DNA from 2 places in the Halotolerantifilum yawarlongkerapense genome. Region 2 is predicted to be linked to the other one. Evidence: predicted binding sites of a transcription regulator. Region 2 holds the regulator's gene; the other holds the start of a gene.
What was found. The regulator HrcA, encoded in region 2, represses chaperone genes, less so after heat shock. The targets are predictions, from matches to a motif close to TTAGCACTCNNNNNNNNNGAGTGCTAA.

Region 1: ACULM0_RS07105 (co-chaperone GroES) is a predicted target of HrcA. The motif match lies at 1,998-2,024, and genes of this name have one in related genera.

The regions. Positions count from the first base shown of each region.
Region 1 is NZ_CP199719.1:1,462,521-1,465,739, forward strand. It holds gene groL (chaperonin GroEL) at 1-1,588, opposite strand, end outside; gene ACULM0_RS07105 (co-chaperone GroES) at 1,616-1,885, opposite strand; gene ACULM0_RS07110 (ArsR/SmtB family transcription factor) at 2,064-2,411, opposite strand; gene ACULM0_RS07115 (hypothetical protein) at 2,500-2,697, shown strand; gene ACULM0_RS07120 (EAL and HDOD domain-containing protein) at 2,726-3,219, opposite strand, start outside.
Region 2 is NZ_CP199719.1:986,141-989,359, reverse strand. It holds gene lepA (translation elongation factor 4) at 1-87, shown strand, start outside; gene hemW (radical SAM family heme chaperone HemW) at 95-1,201, shown strand; gene hrcA (heat-inducible transcriptional repressor HrcA) at 1,309-2,337, shown strand; gene grpE (nucleotide exchange factor GrpE) at 2,357-2,905, shown strand; gene dnaK (molecular chaperone DnaK) at 2,924-3,219, shown strand, end outside.

The DNA of each region.
Region 1 (3,219 bases), 480 kb from region 2:
TAGCCGGTTCATCTTCTTCAATATCCACAACAGCCGCTTCGGTGGTCAGGAACATCGCTGCGATGGATCCTGCGTTCTGGAGCGCGCTTCGTGTGACCTTCGTTGGGTCCACAATCCCCGCTTTGATCATGTCCACATACTCACCGGTCAAGGCGTCGAATCCGAAGCCATCCTTCTCGTGCTTCACCCGCTCGACGACTACCGAACCCTCTAGGCCAGCATTTTGAGCAATCTGACGGACCGGCTCCTCGAGGGAACGCGCCACGATCATAGCACCGGTCTTCTCGTCCTTCTCTAGCTTCTCGATCAACTCGAGCACGGGCTTGAGGGCTACGAGCAGAGCCGTACCACCACCGGGCACGATGCCCTCTTCCACAGCGGCACGCGTGGCATTCAGCGCATCCTCAATGCGGAGCTTCTTCTCCTTCATTTCCGTCTCCGTGGCTGCGCCCACTTGGATCACGGCTACGCCACCGGCCAGCTTGGCCAATCGCTCCTGGAGTTTCTCTTTATCGAACTCAGAGGAACTTTCGTCAATCTGCACGCGGAGTTGACGCACGCGCTCGTCAATGAGGGTTTTTTCACCCTCGCCATCGACGATGGTCGTGGATTCTTTGTCGATCTTGACGCTTTTGGCGCGACCGAGCATATCGATGGTGGCAGATTTCAACTCGTAACCGAGCTCTTCGCTGACCACCGTACCACCGGTCAGCACGGCAATGTCCTCGAGCATCGCTTTGCGGCGATCGCCGAAGCCCGGTGCCTTGACGGCGATACACTCAAAGGTCCCGCGGAGCTTGTTGACCACCAGCGTGGCCAGGGCTTCGCCCTCGATGTCCTCGGCGATGATGAGGAGCTTCTTGCCCTGCTGTACGATTTTCTCGAGCAGGGGAAGAATTTCCTGGATCGACGTGATCTTCTTGTCGGTGATCAGGATGTAAGGTTCATCGAGGGAAGCTTCCATCTTCTCCGTATCCGTTACCATGTAGGGGGAAACGTAACCGCGATCGAACTGCATCCCCTCCACAACTTCGAGGTGTGTGCCAAAGGTTTTCGATTCTTCCACGGTGATGACGCCATCCTTGCCAACCTTGTCCATGGCCTCAGCGATCAGTTCCCCGATCTTCTTGTCGGCGGCAGAGATCGAAGCGACATCCGCAATCTCCTCGCGGCTCTCGATCGGCACGGAGATTTCCTTGAGCCGTTCTACGGCTACTTCCACCGCTTCGTTGATGCCGTTTTTCAGAATCATCGGGTTGGCGCCGGCTGCTACGTTCTTGAGGCCTTCTCGCACGATTGCCTGGGCGAGGAGCGTAGCCGTCGTTGTGCCGTCACCGGCTACATCGTTTGTCTTCGTGGCCACCTCTTTCACGAGCTGGGCGCCCATGTTCTCGTACTTGTCCTCCAGTTCGATTTCACGCGCGATGGTCACACCATCGTTGGTGATCAGGGGAGAACCGAATTTCTTATCGAGGATCACATTGCGGCCCTTGGGACCGAGCGTAACCTTCACTGTATCCGCCAGTTTGTTCACGCCTTTCTCGAGGCGTCTTCTGGCGTCTTCTGAAAACTTGATTTCTTTAGCCATCTTGCATTTTCCTCCTTCGTAAGCGTGTTAGTCTACAATGCCGAGCAGGTTGGCGATTTCGATGATCGTCACTTCTTCGCCTTCGAATGTCACATCGGTACCGCTGAACTTCTTGAAGATCACGCGGTCACCCACTTTGATCCCGTCCTCATCCTTGATCTCTGTTCCGAGCGAAAGGACCTCTGCCATTTGCGGTTTCTCCTGTGCTTGTGTGGGGAGCACGATTCCGCTGACCGTCTTTTCCTCGGCCTTGAGTTTCTTGATGACAACTCGTTTTCCCAGTGGTTTGATGCTCATAGATGGTACCTCCTTTAAATGATTTTATCTGACCTCACCTCTGTGGAGACGAGGCACATAGCGCTTTCTATAGACAATGATAGTACAAAGGCAATCGAAAATCAAGAGTTTTTTAGCACTCATTTATTAGGAGTGCTAACAACGTCCGATCATAACAAAACACGGCGAACAGAAGGGTTCAACCGTGTTTGAGGTGATGAAGACCGATCTTGAAAATTGTCTCCACGTGGTCATCGTCCAAGGTATAGTAGATGACCTTCCCATCACGACGCCATTTCACCAGACGGGCGTTCTTCAGCACGCGGAGCTGGTGGCTGACCGCCGACTGCTTCATATCGAGCACATAGGCCAGGTCGCAGACGCAGAGCTCTGTCTCTGTCAAGATCGATATGATCTTCATGCGGGTAGAGTCTCCGAGCACTTTGAAAAAATCTGCAAGTTCATAGAGATCCGTTTCTTCAACAAGCTTTGCCTTTGCCTTCTCCACTTCATCCTCGTGGATGATAGTACAATCGCAGGTGGGCATCCTGATCACTCCTTTCCTATACTATCCCCTGTTTAGACTCTTCATAAAGTGCGTACATATGAAATAACGATAGAAGGGAAGTGAGTCCATGCAACTCTATGCTATTAAACTGGTCAACCAACACTTCATATGCCTGGCAGACAGTGTCGAAGAAGCACGAGAACTGCTGATCGATCGCTACCACGATGAACTGACCGACTACATTGATATCCAGTACATCCGGCCGGAGCACTTCGAGAGAGTCAACCTGAAGCTCGATGAGCCCGGTGTCATCAACCTGCCCTGAAGAGAGCACCCGATCGAAAGATCGGGTGTTATTCTTTTTTGAACACCTGATCGGCGAAAGTGATGGCCACGAGATATTTCTCGAGCACCGATTCTCCCCGCTCCTCGACCCGCTCGAGCTGTGATACGATCAATCCCCACTCGCCTCGCTCGTAGCTTTTACAGAAGCTCAGCAGGTCCTCAAGAAGGCTCCCCCCTCTGTGCTCGAGCGCAGCACGCACATCCTCCGTGACATTGATCTTATCGAGCACCACCGCGAAGGGACGATCCAGCAGGACGTCGAGATGACTGAAGAGCCCGAGCATGAAACACTCTTCCTTCCGACCGGCGAGCGAGAAGAACTTCGCCAGGCTCTCGAGAAACTTTGCCCGGACTAGGGAGCTCTTGATCAGCTCAGGTGGTTTGCTCCCCCCGAGGTCGCGGAGCATCAGTAGCATGATCCACTTGCGAATCTCCTTGAACCCGAGGAGCGTCAGCGCGTTCTTCACGCTATTGATGCGGTTCCTATTCGCAAAGGCCGGGG
Region 2 (3,219 bases):
GGGAAAAAGCGGATGCGCCAGGTGGGTAATGTGGATGTGCCCCAACAGGCCTTCCTCGCGGTGCTCAAGTTCGACGAGAGCAAGTAGGTCGCGTATGCCGGGCATCTACGTACACGTTCCCTACTGCAGGGCGCGATGCGGCTACTGTGATTTTGCCTCTACCGCGGCGCTCAATTCCATGGATCTCTATCTCGAGGCCCTCCTGACGGAGGCCTCTCTTTACAGGGGGAGGATCGATACACCCTCGACCCTTTACATCGGTGGGGGAACGCCCAGCGTTCTTGGTCCAGAGCGGATCAGGCGTTTGGTGACGGGTCTAGGAGAAGCCTTCGATCTGTCGCAACTTCGGGAGTTCACTGTGGAGGTGAACCCAGAGTCGGCAACGGAAGCATTCTTGGTGGCGCTGCGTGAGGTGGGGGTCGATCGCTTGAGCATCGGACTGCAGACTCTGGATGAGGCCTTGCTGCAGCGACTCGGCAGGTTGCACGATCGGGAAACCTTCCTCGAGGTCTACCACCGAGCACGGAAGCTGGGCTTCGAGAACATCAGCTTGGATCTGATGATCGGTCTTCCAGGACAAGATCTGAAAATGCTCGATAGGACGCTCGACGAAGTGATCGAGCTCCGCCCAGAGCACATTTCCGTCTACAGTCTGAAGGTGGAGCCAGGGACACCTTTTGATCACGAGGGTGTTGTTGAGGAGGAAGAACGCGATCGTGAGATGGACCACCGTGTGGAGGCATCTTTGTTGCGTGCAGGATACGCTCGCTATGAGCTCTCGAACTATGCACTGCCCGGACGCGAGAGCAAGCATAACACCGGGTACTGGCGTCTGGAGCCCTACCTCGGGCTGGGCTTGGCATCCCACGGAGATCTCGGAACCCATCGGTACGCCAACACGTCGGATCTAGCCCGTTACATGAAGGAGCTGACCGTTCACGAGACCCTACCGATTGTTGAGCGTGAGAAGATCGATCGCAAGGAGCGCCTGTTCGAAGCGATGATCCTGGGACTTCGGTTGCAGGAGGGTATTGATCTCAGAGAGATGAAAGAGCGGTACGGCATCGATCCCCTGGCGGGCAGACGCCGTGAGGTGGAGGAACTTATGCGCGATGGTCTGCTCCTTCGCGAGGGGACACGTCTGCGCCTCACCTCCAGGGGGAGAGACCTGTCCAATCGCGTTTTTATCGTTTTCCTATAGGCCCCAGGGCCTTTTCTTTTTGCCTTGACAAGGTCCGGAGTGCATGTTATCTTATGTACAGAGGTATTAGCACTCGACATACCTGAGTGCTAACAGGAGATGATCTTATGACGATTGACGAGCGGAAACTCCGCATTCTAAAAGCCATCATCGATGATTTCGTCAGCACGGCTCATCCGGTTGGTTCCAGGACACTGGCTAAAAAATATGAACTGGGCGTGAGCTCAGCCACGATCCGGAATGAGATGGCGGATCTCGAAGAGCTCGGCTACTTGACCCAGCCGCACACATCGGCAGGGCGCATCCCATCCGAACTCGGTTACCGTTTGTACGTGGACAACCTGATGAAACAGTCGCTTCTGCGCAGCGAACAGAAGGAACTGGTCAGAAGTCTGCTCTCCAAGCGGGTGATCGAAGTAGAAGATGTGCTCAAGCAGTCTGCCAAGATCATGGCGGAACTGACGGGTCTGGTGAGTTTCGTCACCTTGCCTCAGTTTTCTAAGAGTAAGCTGGAGAATGTGAAGCTCGTCAAGATCGACGACCAGAAGGTTCTGATCATCCTGGTCTCGGACAGTGGGATCTATAAAGTGAGACCGCTTCCCCTCAAGGGTACGGATCAGTTGATTCTCGATCAGATATCGAAGTACCTCGTCAATGTGTTCTCCGGGGAATCCTTCAATGGTATCAAGATGGTCAAGCTCAGTCAGCTCAAGGCGAGGCATCCGGAATACGCCCCGATCATCGATTACTTGATACCGCTTTTGAAAACTCTTCTTTCGGAGATGGATGATCTTGACATCACTTACGATGGGACGAACAACATTTTCAACTCCCCAGAGTTTCAGGATGTGGTGAAGGCGCGGGCCCTACTGGAGAATCTCGATGGCGAGAGTGAGCTCAGCCGGATCATCCAGAGTATCGAAGAAGAAGAAATCAGCATACGGATCGGTCAGGAGATCGGTCACGAGGATTTTGATGGGTGTTCGATCATCACGGCCAAGTACCGGTTCAACGACGAGGTACGTGGTACGCTGGGGATCCTGGGGCCCACGCGCATTCGCTACGGTTCTGCCGTGAGCGTTGTTGAATACATCCGCGAGACTCTCACGGACATTTTCGCGGGCATATATTTATAGTAAGGTGGTGAAGGTTTTGATGGAAGAAAAAGAGAAGGTAAAGGACATCGATCGTGAAGAAGCGGCCGAGGTGGAACAAACCGATGTCTCGGGAGAGACAACGGAAACAGCAGAGGAGACGAGCGATCTGGGTAAGTTACAGGCAGAGGTCGACCGACAAAAGGATGCTTTCCTGCGTTTGAATGCAGAGTTTCAAAATTTTAAAAAACGCACGGAAAAGGAAAAAACGGATATCTACAAATTTGCGAATGAAAAGGTCTTTCTCGATTTGCTCGAGGTGATGGACAATGTTGAGCGTGCTGTACAAGCCTTCGAGGCAGACGAAGAGGAGAATCCGTTCTTCGGTGGGCTTCGACAGATCAAGAAGAGCTTTCAAGATATTTTCAACAAATACGGTCTCGAGCGGATTGAAGCCGTCGGGGCACCCTTTGATCCAGAACTGCATCATGCGGTGATGACGGAGGACGCGGAGGACGCGGACTCGGAAGTGGTCATTGAAGAATTGCAAAAAGGCTATACGTTGAACGGCAAAGTCATTCGACACGCGATGGTAAAAGTCGCGAAATAACGAAGGAGGAAATGAATCATGGGAAAAATTATAGGTATTGACCTCGGGACGACCAACTCTTGTGTGGCGGTCCTAGAGGGTGGAGAACCGGTTGTTATCCCCAATGCGGAGGGTAACCGTACGACACCGAGTATCGTGGCCTTCACGAAAAAAGGTGAGCGACTGGTAGGGGAAACGGCCAAGCGCCAAGCAATCACGAACCCCGATCGCACGATCGCATCAATCAAACGTGAAATGGGTCATGATTTCCACGTGGAGATCGATGGGGTCAGCCACACGCCACAGGATATCTCGGCGATGATTCTGGCCAAGTT